DNA from 2 places in the Sporosarcina sp. FSL K6-6792 genome. Region 2 is predicted to be linked to the other one. Evidence: riboswitches for the same ligand, from Rfam matches in the RefSeq annotation. Region 2 holds a riboswitch; the other holds the start of a gene.
What was found. Region 2 has a riboswitch for FMN ahead of ribD (bifunctional diaminohydroxyphosphoribosylaminopyrimidine deaminase/5-amino-6-(5-phosphoribosylamino)uracil reductase RibD). Riboswitches for the same ligand answer to the same signal wherever they lie in the genome.
Positions count from the first base shown of each region.

Region 1 (11,048 bases), 1.4 Mb from region 2:
TAACAAACAACGACTTTCTGATTATAAAGGTGAGGGAGTTTTCTTGAATTTTTGGGGAACTTGGTGTCCCCCTTGTAAAAAAGAAATGCCCTATATTGAAAGACAACACAAAGCTTTTGAGGGAAAAGGCGTCCATGTATTGAGCGTTAACATCGCGGAATCACGGTTGAAAGTTGAGACGTTCAGGGACCAGTATGGAATGACATTCCCAATTGTGATTGATAAAGGTAAGAGTGTCATGGGGGTCTATAATGTCGGGATACTTCCGGCGACATACCTCATTAATAAAGATGGCAGAATAGAACAAATCATAACCAGGGAAATGACTGAAAATGAGATTGTTACATTCATGGAAAGCATTCAACCCTAATAAGGAGTAAATCCAAAATGAGCAAAATCAAATGCCAGTGCGGTCATGATAATCCATTTGGCACAGTGCTTTGTGAGCGATGTGGTAGACCGCAAACTGAAGAAGCGAAAGAAAGCAAACTTGTCGACATGCGTTACGAAGGTGCGGCAAGAAGATCGCAGACATATAAACGGTCGATCATCGATAAAATATGGAATTTCTTTTCGAGTGTGAAAATTGGAATTAGTATTATCGTTGCCGTTCTCGCGACAGCTGCGATAGGCACTATTTTTCCACAGAAACTGTATGTAGCCGCGTCAACTGAGGCGGAGTATGCAGCTTACTACGAACGGCTTTATGGATTGGCAGGCACGATTTATTACAAACTTGGTTTTCATGACATGTATAATAGCTGGTGGTTCATCACGTTGGTCGGGATGCTTGGAACTTCCATCATTATTGCCAGTGTCGACCGAGTTATACCGCTTTATAAATCATTGAAAAGGCAACGTACAAAACGCCATCCTTCATTCATGAAAAAACAACGAGTCTATGGTGAAGGACCGTCGGAAGACCCAGAAGCTGCACTTCTAAAAGCTGAGGGGAAATTGAAGGAACTTCGTTACAATGTGAAAATTGAAGACGGAGCTTTGCTTGCAGAGAAAAATCGTTTTTCAAGATGGGGTCCGTACGTCAATCATTTAGGACTTATCATTTTTCTATTTGGTATTCTACTGCGCGGTATCCCTGGGTTTTATGTTGATGAAACAATGTGGATTCGCGAAGGGGAAACACGCTCTATTCCAGGTGCAGAAGGTTATTATTTGGAAAGCAAAAATTTCATTATGGAAAACTACACGAAAGAGGAAGCTGATGAGGTATTCGGCGATGCGCTTGAACGTGTCGGCATGATTGCGAAAAACTATCAGACGGATGTCGCTCTATATCAGACACCTGAAGGCGGTCTTCCAGGATCTGATGAAATGGACTTCGTTAAAGAATACTCTATCATTGTTAATAAGCCATTGAAATTTGATGGATTCAACGTTTTCCAAATGGATTTTCGTTTAGATGAATTAAAATCGATGACATTCCAATTAACTGAAAAAGCTACGGAATCTTCACTTGGGGAGTTTACAGTCGATCTTACTAATCCGGAACGTGAATATGAACTTGATAATGGCGCGCGCGTTATTTTGAGCGATTATTATCCGGATTATGACGGGATTGAAGACGGAGAACCGAAATCGAAATCTCCAGTACCGAATAATCCAGCATTCATCTTTAAAATGGTGACCCCAGCCAAGCCGGACGGCGAGATGAGTTTCGTCGCCATCAAACAAACGCTTGAAACGGAAGTCAACGATTATAAGGTGAAATTCGTTAGTGCAGAAACCCGTGATATATCTGGGCTGACAGTACGCAAAGATAAAACATTATATCTCCTTTTACTAGGAGGAATTATCTTTATGATTGGTGTTTCGCAAGGATCTTACTGGAATCATCGACGAATCTGGATTCAAAAAGGACCTAATGGCGAGCTACTAGTTGCAGGACATACAAATAAAAACTGGTTCTCCTTGAAAAAAGAGTTAGATCAAGTGAAAGACGTTGCTAATTTACCGTCCTATGAAGACAGACAGGACAAGGAATCTATCTTGCGAGATAAGGAAGTGGACAAAGTATAATGGGACTTGCATCGTTAAGCGCTAACTTGCTGTTAGTTTCATTTATCGCTTACCTCGTCGCGACGCTATTTTTTGGCGGCGCGGTGAAAGGCGCTAAATCTGAAGCATCTTATAAAAATAACCGTTGGGGAAAAATTGCGATTACCATCACGGTCATCGGATTCATTACCCATGTAGGTTACTTCATCACACGCTGGATTGCATCAGGTCACGCACCAGTAAGTAATATGTTCGAATTTACGACTGCCTTTGGTATGATGCTCGTTGGGGCATTCATTCTTCTATATTACTTATATAGAACACCATCACTCGGCTTGTTTGCTTTGCCGATTGCGATTATTATTATCGGCTATGCAAGTATGTTCCCGAAGGAAATTACACCACTTATTCCAGCACTGAAAAGTTACTGGTTGACAGTTCATGTAATTACAGCTGCACTTGGTGAATCGATCCTCGCGATTAGTGCCGTAGCTGGGTTAATCTATTTATTGAAGAATATCGATTTGACGAAAAAGTCGAAACAGCGGTTCTGGCTAGAGGCGGTTATTTTCACGCTTATCTTAGTAGTCGGTTTCGTATTATCTTCGTCAACGTTTAAATTGACTGGCTATGAAGCACATTTCACTTATATTGATAAAAATGAACAAGCTGCTAAAATTGAGTACAATTATCCACCACTTTTCGGTATGTCTGGCTATGAATCGCTAACACCGGACGCGATGACGCCTTGGGCTGAAATGCCACCAATCGTCAATGCGAAGACACTGACGACGTTCGTCTGGTCAATCGCAAGCGGAATCATTCTCTACTTGATTCTTAGACTCATTTTCCGTCGTCCAATTGCGGCATTGTTGCAGCCATTCGCTAAAAAAGCGAATTCGCAACTAATGGATGAAATTGGATACCGTGCGGTTATGATTGGTTTCCCTATCTTTACACTAGGTGCTCTCATTTTCGCAATGATCTGGGCTCACGAAGCGTGGTCAAGGTTCTGGGGATGGGATCCAAAAGAAGTATGGGCCCTTATCACATGGTTATTCTATGCTGCATTCCTTCACGTGCGTTTATCACGCGGTTGGGATGGCGAAAAATCGGCATGGCTTGCGGTTATCGGTTTCGTCATCATTATGTTTAACTTGATTGCCGTGAATTTGATCATCGCAGGGTTGCATTCATACGCTTAATCGAAAACTGCCTAGTAGTTAGCTAACTACTAGGCAGTTTTTTTGTTTTATAAGTGGAAATAAAAAATCCCTTCAAATCTACTTCGGTGCTTAGTTTATGCTATACATTGGCTTAACATATATAAAGGGGAATTATAAGATTCGGTAATGTCAATGTGTTGTAACTTCTAGGTTTCAAGTCAAGTGCTTGGGGCCATTTATGATCGGTTGGTAAGGGTATATGGTTGGTGTGTGTCGATTATGATCGGTTGGCAAGGTTATATGCTCGGTGTGCGTCGTTTATGATCGGTTGGTAAGGGTATATGCTTGGTGTGTATCGATTATGATCGGTAGTCAAGGGTATATGCTCGTTCGTACGCCGTTTATGATCGGTTGCAAGGTTATATGCTCGTTCATGTGGGGTTTATGATCGGTTGGCAAGGTTATATGCTCGGTGTGCGTCGATTATGGTCGGTTGGCGAAAGTATATGCTTGGTTGTGTGTTCACTTTTGATCTAACTAGACACCGGTTCGCCATTTTGAAGTTGCGCTTAAGAACGTCGCTACGGCTTTTCTGTTTCTTTTTTGCACAACGACTTGTACAATGAAGATAGTAGCTAGTTGAAAGGGGTAATCATTTATGGAAGAAAAAGTGACGTTGTTAGTAGTAGACGACGAGGAAAGAATCCGTCGTCTGTTAAATATGTATCTTACTCGTGAAGGGTATGAAGTCGAAGAGGCTGTCGATGGCGCGGATGCACTCGAAAAAGCGCTTGTGAATAACTATGATTGTATTTTACTCGATTTAATGATGCCTGAAAAAGATGGATTAGAAGTGCTAGAAGAACTGAGAGAAAAGAAAATTATGACGCCTGTCATGATGCTGACGGCAAAAGGCGAAGAGTCAGACAGAGTAACTGGTTTTGAGTCTGGAGCTGATGATTACATAGTGAAGCCTTTTAGTCCGCGTGAAGTTGTTCTGCGGGTTAAAGCAATTCTTAGAAGGTCTGTTACGTTCCCAGGTGCCGCTTCATCATCTACATCGAAGGACTTGGTCGTCTTCCCTCAATTAACGATAGATCACGATGCACACCGGGTTACAGCTGAAGGAGAAGAAGTCGGGCTGACGCCGAAAGAGTACGAATTGCTCTATTTTCTTGCGAAGTCGCCTGACAAAGTATTCGACAGAGAGCAGCTGTTAAAAGAAGTGTGGCATTATGAATTTTTCGGAGATCTTCGTACAGTAGATACGCATGTCAAACGGCTACGTGAAAAGCTAAGCCGCGTTTCTGAACAAGCAGCAAAAATGATTGTTACTGTTTGGGGAGTCGGTTACAAGTTCGAGATTCCTAATGAATAGAATATGGAATTCAATTGTCGGGAAGCTATGGGCAACCATATTGCTTCTCGTTTCTTTTGTATTATTTATTGTTACGGCCTTGCTCCTTGAATTCCTAGATGACTTCCATACACAACAGGCTGAGGAATCATTGCGAAGGGAAGCAACAACGATCGGGAAAATTGTTAATGATCACGAAAGTCAAACTTCGATGAACTTGATTATTGATGACATTCTTGACGACGAAACGAATGCGATGATTGTCGATACCAATGGGGAAGTTACGCATTCATTTCATAAAGGATTGAACAAGGATAGAATAGAAAATAAAGTGCTCTATGAATCCATGTTTTACGCCGCTGAAAAGAATAATAAACAAGTTGTAAAAGAGATGATTTTACCTTCGATTAATGAAGAGAATGTCATGGAACAATACCTTGTTCTATCCTATCCACTTGAAAAAGGAGAGCAACTCGGTAGCTCAGTTATCATTTATCAAAGCCTTGAAGCCGTCCATAGGACAACAGAAAGTACTACACGTATCGTATTCTTATCAGCATTTATTGCCTTTATTTTAACAACATTTTTTGCCTTTTTCCTGTCAACAAGAATTACTTCGCCTTTACGTGGATTGAGGCAGGCGGCATTTGAATTATCGAAAGGGAATTTCGATACAAGATTGCCTGTAATGCAAAATGATGAAATTGGCCAGCTTGCAACTGCATTCAATCAGATGGGTAGACAGCTTAAATACCACGTTGAACTTATTAATCAGGATAAAGAGCAGCTTTCAAGCATCCTTACATCGATGACTGATGCAGTCATTACATTTAATCGAGATTATACAATCCTGCTAAGTAATCCACAAGCTGAACAGTTATTGCAGAATTGGTATTTTAAAAATGGCGCACAAGAGGGTAACCATCATATCCCACCGGCGATTTTTCATATGCTTGAACATGTTATTACGTTCGCTGAGGAAGTTGACGATGAATTAGAATTAGGTGGACAGTTTTATGGAATCTCTATTAGCCCGTTGTATAGCGGAAATAGTATTCGTGGGGCAGTTGCTGTATTACGTGATATGACAGATCAGCATAAGCTTGAGAAACTTAGATCCGACTTCATAGCAAACGTATCTCATGAACTTCGGACACCGATATCTATGTTGCAGGGGTATAGTGAAGCCATTATTGATGGAGTTATAACAAGTGATGAAGAGCGCGACGAAATGGTACAGATCATACACGATGAATCGAAAAGGATGGGCCGACTTGTGACGGATCTTCTCGATCTCGCAAGGATGGAATCAGGACATATGCGACTTTACAAAGACGATCTATCGATGATTCCTTTTCTCGACCGGATAGTCAATAAATTCATGCAAGTTGCGCGTGAAGCAAATGTCGATTTGACTTTCGAATTCTTGGAAGATACAGTACTCATTTCAAATGTAGATGAAGACCGTATGGAGCAAGTATTGACGAATTTAATAGACAATGCAATCCGCCATACACCTGATGGGGGAAGTGTTAAACTCGGAATACAAAAACAAGTTGATATGATTGAAATAACAGTGACGGATACAGGTGTTGGAATTCCGCAAGAGGATTTACCGTATATCTTCGAACGATTTTACAAAGCGGATAAAGCGAGAACTAGAGGAAAAGGCGGAACAGGTCTTGGTCTCGCCATCGCCAAAAGTATTATCGACTCACATGGTGGCAAAATCGCTGCAACAAAAGGTGACACTGAAGGAACAATTTTCAGTTGTATATTGCCTTTAAAAAAGATGTAACTTAATAGCTTGAAATACGACTAATTGATAGAACGGGGGAATTTCATGGACGACTCCGTTTTCCATCGGCTTTACGAACAGTACCATCAGGATGTGTTCAAGTTTCTTATCTATTTGACGAGAGACCGTGACCATGCTGAGGACCTCATGCATGAAGTCTATGTGAGGGTACTGCGTGCTTACGCCGGTTTTGAGGGGAAAAGTTCCGAGAAGACATGGCTCTTTTCAATTGCTAAAAATGTAGCAATCGACCATTTCAGGAAAAATACAGTTCGTAAAAAGCATCTGTTCGATAAGTTCGACTGGGAAAAGAGCGAACTCGTATCGACAGGTATCCTGCCGGAAGAAATCGTATCACTCAGTGAAGAGATGCAAGAGCTGCTGCAAGCACTTAATACATGTACTGGTGATCAGAAAATGGTTATCATCATGCGCTATTTCCAAGATCTTTCCATAGCTGAAACAGCTGAAATTCTTAGCTGGACAGAAGGCAAAGTGAAGACAACACAACATAGGGCGATCAAAGCATTACAAAAGAAATTGAATGCTCTTCCGACAGAAGGGGGGAAACTAGATGACCCACAAAGATTGGAACGACAACAAGATTGAAAAACTCCTCGGTGATGTGCCTGACATATCAGATAATCGTCCAATGTCGGAAATACTGGCACGGCTGAAGCAAGATGAACGGCTGAATACGCCTCACCGTAAAAAATCAAAGAAATGGATGCCAGCACTTGTCGCTGTTGCTGCTTTGCTTGTTATCGGCCTGTTGGTTCCTTCTATGTTTGGTGAAAATGAATTATCAATGAAGGACCAAAGTACCGACAATAAAATGATGCAAAGTGAGGACGCCGAACCTTCTGCAAGAGGTGCGAGTTTGGAAAATGAATCGAGTACGGATGAAGAAGCGGAAATGGGCACAATGGATGGATTTTCCACTAAGATGGCATCTGAAACAGGGAAGACACACCATTTTGCTGTCTACTCCGAAGACGTTACCGATAGTACACTATTCCATTTAGGTCTTGCAGGTGATCAAGCTTTAAGCATTGCCGTTACATTTATCATTCCGAACAGTCAAATCAAGGAGGATATTGGTTTCTTGGAGCCAACGAGTTATGATTTGTACAAAAAATATGCGGATCGTCTCGATGAAAGTGCGCTAGGTTTTCAAGAGTATCATCCTTATAAAGGCGACATAGCTGCAGATGATCATGTAATTATCCACCGACTACCGCAAGGTCATGGTTATGACATAGGTTCGGGATCGATGGAAGTCTATCTCGACTCTTTACAAGATACGTTTTACGGTTATCAGGAGGTCCGATTTGAGAACGAGGATGGAACTGCTACCATGTTCTCTGAAGTAGGTCAACCGAGCACACCGTTGATTTTGAAAAGTGGTCGTAATCATTTGAATTACTATATGTTTGAACAACAAGATGGACAGCAGTTTCTTACTTCGAACTTTTCACAACAGCAGCCATCGTTGAACGAGGCATTACAGCAGATGAAAGTGAAGCCGAATGATGTTTTCAAGCCAGTCATTCCAAGTACTTTAAATTTTGAAGTAAAGGCAGATGACAAATTGACGACCATCAAATTCACACAACCGCTGGATTTGGACGCGATGGAGCCGGAAAAAGCGATGCAAATGGTTGAGGGCATGCTCCTGACAGCAGCTGAATTTGGTGAACAGCTTCAATTCGAAAATGTCGTTCAAGAAGAATGGAACGGTTTTAACTTCAGCCAGCCTTTACCGGTACCGGTTGGATCTAATCCACTACCACTTATATTGAAGTAAATAGAAAGACCTTTGTAAACAGCCTTGTTTACAAAGGTCTTTTTTTTGTATACAATAAGGTTGTAACAAAATATTGATTCATCTTCGGGGCAGGGTGTAATTCCCGACCGGCGGTAAAGGAAAGTCACTTTCCAAGCCCGCGAGCTTAACAGCTGATACCGGTGTAATTCCGGAGCCGACAGTATAGTCTGGATGGGAGAAGGTGAAGGTGCGGCCATCTTTTTGTGTTGTCTACAAAAAGAGGTGCTTATTTAAATGTGGGTTAAAAGAGAAAGAAACAATCTCTTTTCTACTCTCTATTTGAGTATACCTTTCAAATCCCTCGAGCTTATTTGCTTTTGGGATTTTTTGTCGACATAAACAAGATGGAACGGCCTTTCCTCTTTTGAAGTGAATCGCAAAAGGAGAGAGGAACAAATGAATAACAAAAAGTTGCGAAAGATGATTCTCATCGCGATGTTAGGGAGTATTGCAACTGTTTTGATGCAGTTTAACTTCCCATTACCTGCACTACCTGGATTCCTGAAAATTGATTTCAGTGAGATTCCAGCGGTTTTGGCAATAATGACGATGGGACCTGTAGCAGGTATTGCGGTCGAACTGCTCAAAAATATTATGCACTGGTTCATGTCAGGTAGCCCGACAGGTGTTCCTGTTGGTGAAATTGCAAACTTTGCAACAGGCGTGCTTTTCATAATGCCGATTTATTTTATCTTTAATAAATTTAAAACATCTATTGGTCTAGCGGGAGGCCTCATTGCTGGAACTGTCTCGATGGCTATTGGCATGAGTGTCTTGAATTACCTACTGTTTTTACCAATGTATACGTATTTCATGAATTTCCCAGCCATGGCAGGGAATGAGTTAGCTACTTTTATTGTTTTAGGAGTTCTACCATTTAACTTGATCAAGGGAATTATGCTAATGATTATTTCCATGCTGCTTTTCAAGAGTATGAAAAAATGGATTGCACAACAGCGTACCCAATTAACTTCATAATATAAAAGAAAGGTCGTCCCGGAAAATACCGGGACGACCTTTCTACGTTCGATTTATCTAGCTTCGTGACAATGGTCTCTCAGCCAATTGGTAGAGCCACTCACGAGTCTTTAACACTATTGTAGAGTAACGTCTGTCTGGAAGCCCGCACGACAAGTTGTCGTAGTTTTAAAGCGACTTCTGTTATCGACGGCGATTGCCTAGTTAATCTTCGTATTTAAGTGCATCGCCATCAAATGGTGCGTCGGCGGTTTTGATAGAATCGGTTGGACAGCCATCGAAAGCGTCTTCTAGGTCTTCCATCAGTTCTTCTGGAACTTCAGCTGTTCCCATGTTATCATCGAGGATAACATAAGCAATTCCTTCATCATCATAATCGTATATATCCGGGGCAGCAGCTCCACACGCACCACACGCTATACATGTATCCTGATCAACGATTGTATATTTAGGCATAGTCTTTCTCTCCTCTTTTCTCCGTACAAACAATTTACTTCACCTTTCATTCTAATGATGTTGACAAGAGTTTTCAACAAAAAACATTTGTTAATCGGAGGAATTCAAAATGAAACTATCTTCAATACTATTAACCATCATAGGCAGAATAGACGGTGAACGAACAATCTATGCGGGACTTCACCTATTACGTGGCAAACGATCGGGACAAACACTGCAAGATGTTGAATACTACGGTTTGAAGGAATTCTTTGGTATTGTACCAAAACTGACAGCTGAACGATTCGATGAGGCAGCTAAACAGTTAAGTGATAGGGGTTTCATCTCAACAATGGATGATTCTTTCGTCAAACTGACGGAGCAAGGTCGCGTGGAAGTTGGCAAATTACCGTCCTACCGATTTAACGGCTGGGATTATAGAGGGAGAGAAATGATTTTTTTCGGAAGGTTATCGCTTGTTGTGCAGACGGTTTCGAATTTCAAAGCAAAGGAAAAATCGTTTATGCCCGCTCAAAAAGACCGTGATATTCAAACTTTTGTTAAAATGCTACTACATAATCAGCGAATCAGTGATCCAGTATTTGCTAAAGGCGTCAGCGAAGAAATTCGGCTATGTATTACTCGAAGTGAAATGGATGAAAGACAAAAAACAATTATCACTCATCGCTTAAGTGGTTTCGGACTGACAGGCTGGACATGGGATCAGTTAGCAGATAATTTGAAACTAAATCCATTCGATATCCGTCTACTATTTATAGAAGGTCTACATATGATGCTTGCTGTCATTATTCTGTCTCCTGATTTGCCTTTTTTGCGAAAAATAGCTGAAAGCGTCAAGGTTTCGACATATTTGACGGATTCCTCTGTAAAAACGAAGCAACTTTTTGATCGTGGCTTTTCTCTTGAAGAAATTGCGATGGCGCGCAACTTGAAACAGAGTACAATTGAAGATCATTTTGTAGAAATGTCTATTAATGATACAGAATTTCCGCTAACACAGTTTGTTTCTGAGGAAGATGCAGAAGCAGTAGCTGGAAAAGTGAAGGAAATTGGAACCCGTAGACTTCGCTTGCTGAAATCTGAATTCGAAACGCTTTCCTATTTTCAACTTCGTCTCATCTTAGGTGCGCGGACGGGAGGGGGCAACTAATGGCTATTCACAAATTATTAAAAGAGAGATTCGGTTTTGATCAATTCAGGGCAGGCCAAGAAGATGTCATTCGAGATGTGATTGCGGGTAAGGACACGATTGCAATTTTACCTACAGGTATAGGGAAGTCACTTTGCTACCAATTACCTGCCTATGTACTTGAAGGTACTGTCTTAATCGTTTCACCACTCGTTGCGTTGATGGAAGACCAGGTGGCAATCATGAAAAGGAACGGTGAAAAAAGGGTTGTTGCGTTAAACTCATTTCTTTCTTATTCTGAGAAAAACAGGATAATGGAG
Region 1 is NZ_JBBOSA010000001.1:226,456-237,503, forward strand. Features, by position in the region: gene resA (thiol-disulfide oxidoreductase ResA) at 1-370, shown strand, start outside; gene resB (cytochrome c biogenesis protein ResB) at 388-2,037, shown strand; gene ccsB (c-type cytochrome biogenesis protein CcsB) at 2,037-3,221, shown strand; gene MKZ26_RS01005 (response regulator transcription factor) at 3,841-4,560, shown strand; gene MKZ26_RS01010 (ATP-binding protein) at 4,553-6,337, shown strand; gene sigX (RNA polymerase sigma factor SigX) at 6,383-6,946, shown strand; gene MKZ26_RS01020 (hypothetical protein) at 6,912-8,144, shown strand; FMN riboswitch at 8,221-8,352, shown strand; gene MKZ26_RS01025 (ECF transporter S component) at 8,562-9,143, shown strand; gene MKZ26_RS01030 (ferredoxin) at 9,348-9,599, opposite strand; gene MKZ26_RS01035 (helix-turn-helix domain-containing protein) at 9,709-10,749, shown strand; gene MKZ26_RS01040 (RecQ family ATP-dependent DNA helicase) at 10,749-11,048, shown strand, end outside.
Region 1: it holds a riboswitch for FMN, as region 2 does, so the genes downstream of both, MKZ26_RS01025 (ECF transporter S component) here and ribD (bifunctional diaminohydroxyphosphoribosylaminopyrimidine deaminase/5-amino-6-(5-phosphoribosylamino)uracil reductase RibD) in region 2, are expected to answer to the same signal.

Region 2 (11,048 bases):
ACCATGAGCCAGAGCATGATTAGCATAAGGCCGATATAGAGCCATGAAGTACCATTTAAACGATCAAGTATCTTATTTTTATCAGCATCTGGATTCTTAAATCTTCGTAGCACAACCGTGAATCCTCTTGCTAGGAAAACTCCAGATAGTAGCAAAACAGCAAGCGTCATGATTACCCATGACGTATACCATGGCCAAGGTCCAAATACCAATAGAAGGACACCCGTGTAGACGAGAACATGTCCTGCATGCATGACCAAGCGAATGATGACATTGATAATAGACAAGTAGACTTGCTCAATGTCCGTTTCAACGCCACGCACTCGCTTAATAATCGGCATCAATAGAAATAATGGACCTATGGCAAGGACAGCACTGATAACATGCAAAAAGACAATCGCGCCATAGATTCCTGAATTCATTCAGAACATCATTTCTCTACTGGGCTATATTCATGCACCCAAACACTCATCGTCGGTAACCATGGCATTTTATCATGCATCGCGAGAATAGATTGTTTGTATTCTTCCATCGTTGTGTAACCTTCTTGTTGTGCATGTTCGTCCGTCATTTCGCCGAGCGTCTGTGAATAAATTGTATCTACTTTAAACTCTTTACCGTCGAGTACCATAATTTCACCAAGATCTGCATAAACACCATTACGGCGAGTAGCTGTCTTTTCGCCATTCAGCACTTTTTTAACATCTTTGGGTATCGTAACTAGCTTTTCAATCGTACACGTTTTTTTAGGTAGTACTACATTTGATTGTTCACTCATGTAAATCGCCTCATTTCATAAAATAACATCTCCTCTATCATAACTATTGTTAACAATTTTAGCGAGGTTCTCGATCTGAGACAAAAAAGATAACCAAGCGTATCGGCTATCTTTTCGTATATTTTAGTTATGAAATTAAGTTCAAAAACTGTCGGGTTCGTTCTTCTTTTGGATTTGTAAATAGTTCGCTCGGTTTATTTCGCTCAACTACTTTTCCATTATCTATAAAAATAACTTCGTCGGCTGCGTCTTGTGCAAAACGCATTTCGTGTGTAACGACAACCATGGTCATTCCTTCATTGGCAAGATCTTTCATGACCTGCAGCACTTCACCGACTAATTCAGGATCTAGCGCAGATGTAGGTTCATCAAACAGCATTACTTTTGGTTCCAATGCCAACGCCCTTGCAATCCCTACCCGCTGCTGCTGCCCCCCTGATAGTTGAAAAGGATAGAAGTCGAACTTATCACCTAATCCAACCTTATTTAACAAGTTCTCAGCTTTTTTCCGTGCTACATCTTTAGCTTCTTTTTTTACGATGACTGGCCCTTCCATCACATTTTCAAGAGCAGTCTTATGAGGAAACAAATTATAATTCTGAAACACCATACCTGTTTCACTTCTAAAATAGTCAATTTCTTTTTTTGCCACACGTTTAGAAAAGTCTGCTTCGTGGCCATCAAGAGTTATAGTCCCAGCTGTCGGGACTTCCAGTATATTCAAACATCTAAGTAGTGTCGTTTTACCAGAGCCTGATGGACCTATGACAACTACGACTTCTCCTTTATTCACATCCAAATCGATTCCCTTTAACACTTCAAGGTCCCCGAACTTTTTATACAAGCCTTTTATTGAAATCATAGTTTGCACCTTCTAACAGTTGTTTTTTCAACTTATCACTTAGCCACATATCGATCCAGCCGATGTTCAATTCTGTCTTGAATTAAGGAAAGGATAAAACAAATGAGCCAATAGATAATCGCCGCTTCAGTATAAAGTAATAAAAACTCATAGTTTGCAGAAGCGATTTCTTGAGCCCTTCTAAACATTTCTGTCACTAAAATAAGCGATGCCAGCGATGTATCTTTCACAAGACTAATAAATGTATTCGATAAAGGCGGGATAGATACTCTCGTTGCTTGCGGTAGAATGATTCGCCTAAGCGTTTGAGTATAGTTCATGCCAATCGTATGTGCTGCCTCCCACTGTCCCTTCGGTATCGACTGTATTGCTGCGCGAATTACTTCTGAAGCATACGCCCCTACATTCAATGAAAATCCGAAGACGGCGGCTGGAAATGGATCTATAACTATTCCGACCGTTGGCAATCCGAAAAACAAAATAAATAGTTGTACGAGTAAAGGCGTTCCACGAATTGCAGATACATAAATTCTTGCGATAATTTGTAGCGGCTTGCTTGTTGATATTCTTCCTAACGCAGTTAATACTGCAAGAATAATTCCAAAGAAAAAAGAAAGAAACGTTAAAGGAAGCGTATAGTAAAGAGCTCCCTCCAGCAATGGCCAAAGGGATGTTAGGGCAATATCTAGAAGTCTTTGTACTTTCTCTGGGTTAGCTAAAATATTAGTTAAGGACATCTTCACCAAACCATTTCTCGGAGATTTTTAAGTATGTTCCGTCTTCAATCATTGCATTTAGTGCTTTATTTACTTCGTTAACAAGTGTTTCATTACCTTTTCTAAACATTAAACCACTTTGTGAAACGTCATCTGCTGTCGCCACAATTTGGACAGGTGCATCTGGTTTATGCTTCATAAAGTCTAAGAAAGATAAATTATCATTTATCGTTACATCTACACGTTTGGAATTGATGAGCTCAATAGCTTGGTTAAATCCTTCAACACCCACAATTTCAGCCTCGTAAGATCTTGCAGTGTCTGCATAGTTACTCGTTAATGACTGCGCAGACTTTAACCCTTTAATATCTTCAAAGCTTGTCACATCTTTATTACTAGTATTTGTAATGAGGACTGCAGATGATGAAATGTACGGTTCCGAAAAGTCATATTTCTCAATACGGTCCTCACGAATCCCTACTTGGTTTGCAATCATATCGAACCGTTTAGAGTCAAGCCCTGCGAAAATCGCATCCCATTGCGTTTCTAGAAATACAGGCTCTACCCCGAGTCGTTTCGCTATTTCTCTTGCGATTTCAACGTCAAAACCTGTAAGTTCCCCTTTATCATCATGGAATGTAAATGGTGGATATGTTCCTTCTGTCCCGATTGTTAACTTGCCTTCATCCTGTATTTTCACAAGTAAATCTTCCGTTTTCTTTCCTGAATCACTGTTTCCTTTAGACTCTTCACTACCACTTGTATTTCCTTTATTAGCGTTTCCGCATGCAGCAAGTAAAATGATTGCTGTAAATAGTAGAATTACGCGTAAACTAAATTTCTTCATACCCATTCTCCTTAATTCATATTAACTTACTTGGTTATTAGCATCATACAACATTGTATGCACTTCGTCAAAAAATAGTTTCCTCAAAAAACCTTTCCTTTATTCTTTATACCTCGGAATCCCCAAAACTAACCTCATTATTCACTCTATTACTACATTTCCTTAACTAACATGTACGCGGGTGTTGAAATATTAAAAAAGGCACAGTTTCCGGATAACCGAAAACTGTGCCTTCTATTTATCAACGATTATATCTGTTTCAACAAATTCGCCATCTCAATCGCTGCATTCCCTGCATCCCATCCTTTATTGCCGGCTTTCGTTCCCGCACGTTCAATTGCCTGTTCAATCGTGTCTGTTGTCAAGACACCGAAAATAACCGGGATGCCTTCCTGCAGATTGATGGCCGCGACCCCTTTAGCCACTTCATTACATACATAGTCGAAATGCGGTGTTGCTCCGCGGATAACTGTACCAAGTGTGATAACTGCATCGAACTTACCGGAAGCCGCCATCCTCTTCGCTATTAGCGGAATTTCATAGGCACCTGGCACCCAAGCAACCGCGATATCACTGTCGGCTACTCCGTGACGAAGCAATGCATCTTCCGCTCCGCTTAGTAATTTTCCTGTAATGAATTCATTGAACCTTGCTACCACGATTCCAACTTTAAGCCCTGTTCCAACTAAATGTCCTTCATAAATTGTTCTCATCATTATTCCCCCTCAATTATGCAATAAGTGTCCCATTTTATTTTTCTTTGTTTCCATATAAATTTTGTTCTCCACTTTAACAGGCATTTCGATTTGAATGCGCTCTGTTATTTCTAACCCGTGTCCTGCTATTCCAGCAATTTTACGCGGGTTGTTCGTCAGAAGATGAATCGACGTTAAACCGAGATCCCGCAGTATTTGTGCACCGATGCCATAATCTCGAAGGTCATCTGGAAATCCTAATTTCTCATTGGCTTCAACAGTATCGTATCCTTCTTCCTGCAGCTTGTAGGCCTTCATTTTATTGACGAGACCTATTCCACGACCTTCCTGACGCATATAGAGTAAGACGCCTCTTCCGGCTTTTTCAATCTGTGCAAGTGCAGCTTGAAGTTGCGGACCACAATCACATCGATATGAGCCAAAGACATCGCCTGTCAAACATTCCGAATGAACGCGGACGAGTACATTTTCAGCATCTTCGATATCACCTTTTACCAAAGCAATATGTTCATTCCCTGTTTCTTTTTCAACGAAAGCGACTGCTTTAAAATCTCCAAAATCTGTTGGCAGACTAATATCTACAATGCGCTCAACAAGTTTTTCATTGATGCGACGATAAGCAATTAGTTCCTGAATGGTTAAGATAACAAGATCAAATCGTTCAGCTATCTCTTTCAACTGTGGACCTCTCGCCATTGTCCCATCGACGTTCATAATTTCACATATGACGCCGACAGGTTCTGCTCCCGCGAGCTTCGCGAGGTCTACAGCTGCTTCTGTATGACCAGAGCGCTTTAGGACGCCGCCAGACTTCGCTATTAGCGGAAATATATGTCCTGGTCTTCTAAAGTCTGTTGGACCTGCTTCAGTCCCTAGCATCCTTAATACTGTTTCCGACCGTTCAAATGCAGAGATTCCAGTATGACAATCCGCATGATCAATGCTAATCGTAAATGCAGTTCCGTGCACATCACTATTATTTTCCGTCATAAGTCCGAGTTCAAGCTGTCGCGATTTCTCTTCGTCTATCGGCACGCAAATCAATCCACGGCCTTCCGTCGCCATAAAGTTAATCATTTCGGGTGTAGCGAATTCACCAAGTGCAACAAAGTCACCTTCGTTCTCCCGGTCTTCGTCGTCAACGACAATAATTGCTTTTCCTTTTTTTAGTTCTTCAATTGCTTTTTCTACGGTAGAGTACATCTGCTTTGCCCCCTTAACTGAGGAATCCACTGGCGATAAGGGTATCCATTGTTAAACCGCCAGTTGGATTCTCTTTGTCTGTAGTTATTAGCCGTTCTATATATTTCGCGAGCATATCGCATTCTACGTTCACTCGATCCCCAGCCCGTTTTCGGCCGATGATTGAGTCACCTTGCGTGACTGGAATTAATGAGATGATAAAACCAATACTCGTCACACCAAATACAGTAAGTGAAGTTCCATCCACAGTTACTGAACCTTTTGGGATAAAATACTTCAATAATTTAGTTGCGATACTGATTTCCATATAGATGGCATTTTCTTTTTGTCTAACCGAAACAATTTCGCCAGTGCCATCGACATGTCCACTGACTATATGTCCGCCGAAACGACCATTCGCCGCCATCGCACGTTCTAAGTTAACTGGACTTCCCGTACGCAATGCTTGAAGCGTTGTCGCTTTAACAGTTTCAGGCATGACATCAGCTGTAAATTGATTGCTCGAGAAATCTGATACCGTCAAACAGACACCATTCACGGCCAGACTATCGCCTTTTTTAACATCGCTAAGCACTTTGCTACAACGGATTGATAGTTGCAATGAATTCGCTGCTGGCCTAACCGCTGAAACTGTTCCTACTTCTTCAATAATCCCAGTAAACAACTACTGTCAATCCTCCTTCAGAAACCTGGCATGAAAGCTGAAATCGTCTCCTATTTGTCGCACATCTAAAAAACGCAGGGATTCGCTTTCTGCCATTAGGTTCCAAGTATCATTCATGAACAATGAAGAACCGTTGTCGATTAATTTCGGAGCCATATACAAATACAGTTCATCTGTGAGACCTTTATTGATGAAACTGAAATGAACTTTGCTACCGTCTTCAACGAACATTGTCATGATTTCTTTATCAGCAAAACGTTTTAAAACTTCATTCAAAAAAGATACGTTTTCTGAAATCCTTTTAATTGAAACTAAAGGATGTTCAAAAAAAGTAGTTTCAGAATGTGTTGAATCGAGAGTAAAAATAACTGTTTCTATAGCGCCGTCTGTAACAACATTCGCTGATTTGGCGTCCTGAGATGCCGGTCTAAATTAATTCGAATTGGGTTCTTTCCACCATGGGGCAAACGGGTGGTGAGGAAAGGGTTATCGTGAAGTACGGTTTGTACGTCTACCAAAATAGCATCATGGGTATGGCGGAGGTGATGGACATCGGTTCGTGATGCAGCCGAAGTAATCCATTTGCTGTCCCCGTTCTGCGTTGAAAGTCTACCGTTAAGAGTTGCGGTGGCTTTCAAGGTAACGTATGGTTTCCCGTATCTGATGAAATGAAAAAATGCTTGGTTTAACTGCTCTGCCTCTTCCTGTAAAATGCCGGTAATGACTTCAATCCCAGCAACTTTAAGAAGCCCGATTCCCGCTCCATTGACGGAGGGATTCGGATCGATAGACGCAACAAAAACACGTTGAATTCCAGATGAAATAATGAGATCTGTACACGGAGGTGTTTTCCCAGTATGGGCACACGGTTCCAGTGCCACGTATAGATCCGCACCAATAGAATTCGCACCTGCCATTGCCAGCGCATGCACTTCAGCATGAGGTGTCCCAGCTTTCAAGTGCGCACCCGTCCCTAAAATCCGGCCGTCTTTCACACAAACAGCACCAACAAGTGGATTGGGCGAGGTTTGTCCTTGTGCACTACGCGCCAGTTCAAGAGCAAGTCTCATATAATGTTGAGGGTCCATTGGCATTCCCCCTTTCGTTTTTTGAAAGGGCAGAGCCTGCAAGCACAGCACGTATATCCAAACAACTTCTCCCATCCAGACTATAACTGTCGGTGCCGGAATTTCACCAGCTCCACCGCCTTCCAAGCAAGGAAGGACGGGTCACGGACTGACGAGCTATGCTCGATCACCGCCGGTAAGGAATTTCACCTTGCCCCGAAGAGTTTGTTTATACGTGCCGACTTAAAGTTATCATACTGCTGCCATAAAATCAAAAAAGACTCAGTCTGATTGAACAGAACTGAGTCTTCTATGTATGATGAAATAAGAATACCATTGCATTTGCAACATATAATAAACCCGGGGAAACCGCTGCATATTACAGCGTTCTTCCGGGTTCATTATCCTATTGCTCGCGCTTAAATAACACTGAGATTCTATTATTTATTTCTTCAAGTCTTCAATTGAATCGATGTCCATATACTTCGGTACCACAAGACCGACTTTGACACCTTCCATATTGACGCCAAGCTCTTCGAATTTACCTTCGAATTTATCAGCATATGTTTTATGAGTTAACGGCATCCAAGCTGCAAGCGATGCATCTGCACTACCGTCAGCAACTGCAGTCCATAATGGACCTGCTTCAACTTGTGTTAATGTCACTTTATAACCCATATCTTCTAAAACAATTTTCATGACGTTATGACTAGCGATTTCACTGTCCCATGCAACGTAAGCAAGTTTGATCTTGTCGCCGTCCACTTTTTCAACGCCTTCTGTCCATACAGCCACTTTTTCTTCATTTGCTTCAACCCATTTTTGTGCTGCCGCGTCTTCTTTTTCACCTTCTTGAATAGCTACCATTATTTCTCCCATATCCTCTTCAGTCCAGTTGAACTTCGATAAGATTTGGTGAGCTTCTGGCAGATCTTCTGCTAATCCGATTCTTCCGATTGTACGGATCTGCTCTTCCCCACCGTACACACCTTTTGGATCTTCAAGATATTTCAAATCGTATTTCGCAAATTTCCAATGCGGTGTCCAACCTGTAACGATAATCGGTTGCTCTTTGTCATAAGCTTTTTTCAGTGAAGCTGTCATTGCCGCACTTGAACCTGTTGTAAGATCCCAATCTGTAAGGTCATATTCTGTAAGTACTTTTTCAGTCGCTTCCATGATACCTGCACCTGGATCGATACCTGTAATCTTATAGTCTACTGATTCACCAACTGTTTTCGTGGAGTCTCCGTCTGCTTCATTCTTGTCACTGCCACATGCAGCAAGTCCTACTGCAAGCAGAGCAACCGCTCCAAGTCCTAATACTTTTTTTGTTAATTTCATAGTTTAGTTCCCCCTTGTTTTTTCTTTCCTGCGTGTTGCGTGATGCGATCTAAAATGATTGCTACGATAACGATGGACAATCCGGTTTCAAAACCAACACCCGTTTTAAGTTGTGTAACAGCTCGGTAAACTTCTTCACCAAGCCCTGGCGCACCAACCATCGATGCAATAACGACCATCGATAGCGAAAGCATAATACTTTGATTGACACCCGCCATAATTGTCGGTTTTGCAAGCGGAATTTGTACTTTGCTCAATCTCTGCCAAGTTGTAGAACCAAATGCTTCCGTCGCTTCGATTAAATCTTTCGGAACTTGTTCTATTCCAAGCATTGTCAAACGAATTGTTGGCGGCATTGAGAAGATAACAGATGCCACAACACCTGGGACGACCCCGATGTTAAAGAAGAATATAGCTGGCAATAAATAAACGAATGCCGGCATGGTTTGCATCAAATCCAATAAGGGATTGATGATTTTTCTTGCTGTCGCTTGTTGTGATCCCCAAATACCGACTGGAATTCCGATTATCAGTGCGAAGAATACAGAGGTGAGTACGAGTGCCAGCATTTGCAGCATCGGGTACCAATAGCCCAAGTAATCGATGAACAGCAAGCCGAACAATGTAAATATGGCAATGCGGCGAGTAGATACGAACCACGCAAGCAAGGCAAATAACACGGCAAGTAAAATAGATGGCACGATATCGAGCAATTCCACTGATCCTTCAACTATTCCTTTGAGAAAATCTGAAATTCCGTCAAACACTGTACCGAAAGTTAGTACGAGCCAATCGACTCCATTGTCAATCCACTCCGCAAATGGCAAACGAGGTAAATATTTATCCATTTATCTTCGCCTCCGTATCCGTTTGTTCATCGGAATCGAAAGTTCCGTTATTATTGATAAACTGATTATCACCTGATAATGCACCAATCAATGCACCACGAATAATAATTCCCTGTAGCTTGTTATTTTCATCAACGACTGCAACCGGAATAACCGCTGTCGATACGATATCGAACAGATCGATTAGCACTGTATCCAGAAGAATCATCGGAAGGTCGGTAATCATTATTTCTTCAAGTGTCTTCCCTGTTTCAATAGCCAAACTCGCATCTTGGGCCGTGACCGCACCTAAAAGACGCTTTGCTTTATCGACAACGTAAATTGAAGATATCCCAAGTTGTTTCATCATTCGAAGAGCTACTCTCGCTCCACGGTCGATTTGAACCGTCTCAGCTTTTTTCATAATATGTCCCGCTGTCAATACTTTAGAAAGATCCACATCTTCAACAAAGCGTTCTACATATTCATTCGACGGACTCATCAATATCTCTTCGGGCGTACCCACTTGAACAATTTCCCCGTCTTTCATCAATGCAATGCGGTCGCCTATACGAAGTGCCTCATCTAAGTCATGCGTAATGAAAATAATTGTTTTCCCCATATCATTATGAAGTTGCAATAATTCGTCTTGCATATCTTTGCGGATTAACGGATCAAGCGCACTGAATGCTTCGTCCATCAGCAAAATATCTGGTCCATTAGCTAGCGCTCTCGCTAAACCAACACGCTGTTGCATGCCTCCGCTCAGCTGGCTAGGGAATTGATCTTCATATCCTGCAAGTCCGACTAGTCCTAAGGATTCTTTCGCTTTGACTTGACGTTCTGCCTTCGCTACTCCTTGGATTTCTAAGCCATATTCCGCGTTTTCAAGAATCGTCTTGTGGGGAAAGAGTGCGAAGTTTTGAAATACCATTCCAATTTTCTTACGCCTTACATTACGAAGTTGTTCTTTATTCATCCCAACGATGTCCTCACCGTCTAGCAGGATATTGCCCATTGTTGGGTCAATCAGCCTGTTCAGTAATCTAACAAGCGTTGATTTTCCGCTACCTGACAATCCCATAATGACAAATATTTCACCTTCGTACACATCGAATGATGCATTTTTCACCCCGACTGTTGCGCCGGTGGCTTTCAAAATCTCACCTTTTGTTTTTCCTTCATTTAGAAGCTGGGAAGCCCGCTTCGCATTTTTACCGAAAATCTTTGTGGTGTTTATCACTTGGATTTTCTTACTGGCAATCTGTTCACTCATACATACACTCCTTATATTTTCAAAACTGACGAATGTCTTCTAGTATAGCTGTCTTTTTTTTGCATTACAACCGTTTTCTCAATTTAAATGGTTTGTACAGAAAAAACTGTACGAACTTTTATTGCTACGAATTGCTTTTTAAGATAGGATATAATACGCTATAAGAAATGAGCTGGATCGGTTAATAAATGCCGGTTATAGTGGAGGGAAGACGTTGTATGAACGGTAATGAAAAACTTGAAAAAGCTCGTGAGCGGATTATTGAATCCATCGCACAAAATATACATCTTTATGGTCTTACACCTTCTGCTGGAAGACAGTATGGCACGATGTTTTTTCATAATGAGCCGTTAACATTGGATGACATGACAGAAGAACTCGGGATGAGTAAAACGAGCATGAGCACATCTGTCAGAGCACTATCCGATTTGAAGTTAGTGGAACGTGCTTGGAAAAGAGGGGTCCGAAAAGACCTTTATCAAGTGAAGGATGATTGGTATCAAAGCTTTATTGACCTATTTTCAATAAAGTGGAGAAGATCTGTTTCCTTGCATTCAGCCGCAATAAGAAGGTCTTTGGCTGAACTGGAAGGACTAGTAAACGATCCCGCGCTAGATGATGAATTGAGAGAAGAAGTAACTATAGATATTGAAAAATTACTATACCTACGAGATTATTACGATTGGCTCGATCGTCTTGTTGATGCTTTTGAAGATCATGATATTTTTAATCTCGTGCCAATTAAAAA
Region 2 is NZ_JBBOSA010000001.1:1,576,765-1,587,812, forward strand. Features, by position in the region: gene MKZ26_RS07495 (hypothetical protein) at 1-422, opposite strand, end outside; gene MKZ26_RS07500 (ASCH domain-containing protein) at 431-778, opposite strand; gene MKZ26_RS07505 (amino acid ABC transporter ATP-binding protein) at 906-1,640, opposite strand; gene MKZ26_RS07510 (amino acid ABC transporter permease) at 1,676-2,377, opposite strand; gene MKZ26_RS07515 (amino acid ABC transporter substrate-binding protein) at 2,364-3,203, opposite strand; gene ribH (6,7-dimethyl-8-ribityllumazine synthase) at 3,452-3,916, opposite strand; gene MKZ26_RS07525 (bifunctional 3,4-dihydroxy-2-butanone-4-phosphate synthase/GTP cyclohydrolase II) at 3,929-5,122, opposite strand; gene ribE (riboflavin synthase) at 5,136-5,786, opposite strand; partial or broken gene ribD (bifunctional diaminohydroxyphosphoribosylaminopyrimidine deaminase/5-amino-6-(5-phosphoribosylamino)uracil reductase RibD) at 5,793-6,949, opposite strand; FMN riboswitch at 6,934-7,081, opposite strand; gene MKZ26_RS07545 (glycine betaine ABC transporter substrate-binding protein) at 7,298-8,197, opposite strand; gene MKZ26_RS07550 (ABC transporter permease) at 8,194-9,045, opposite strand; gene MKZ26_RS07555 (quaternary amine ABC transporter ATP-binding protein) at 9,038-10,300, opposite strand; gene MKZ26_RS07560 (GbsR/MarR family transcriptional regulator) at 10,519-11,048, shown strand, end outside.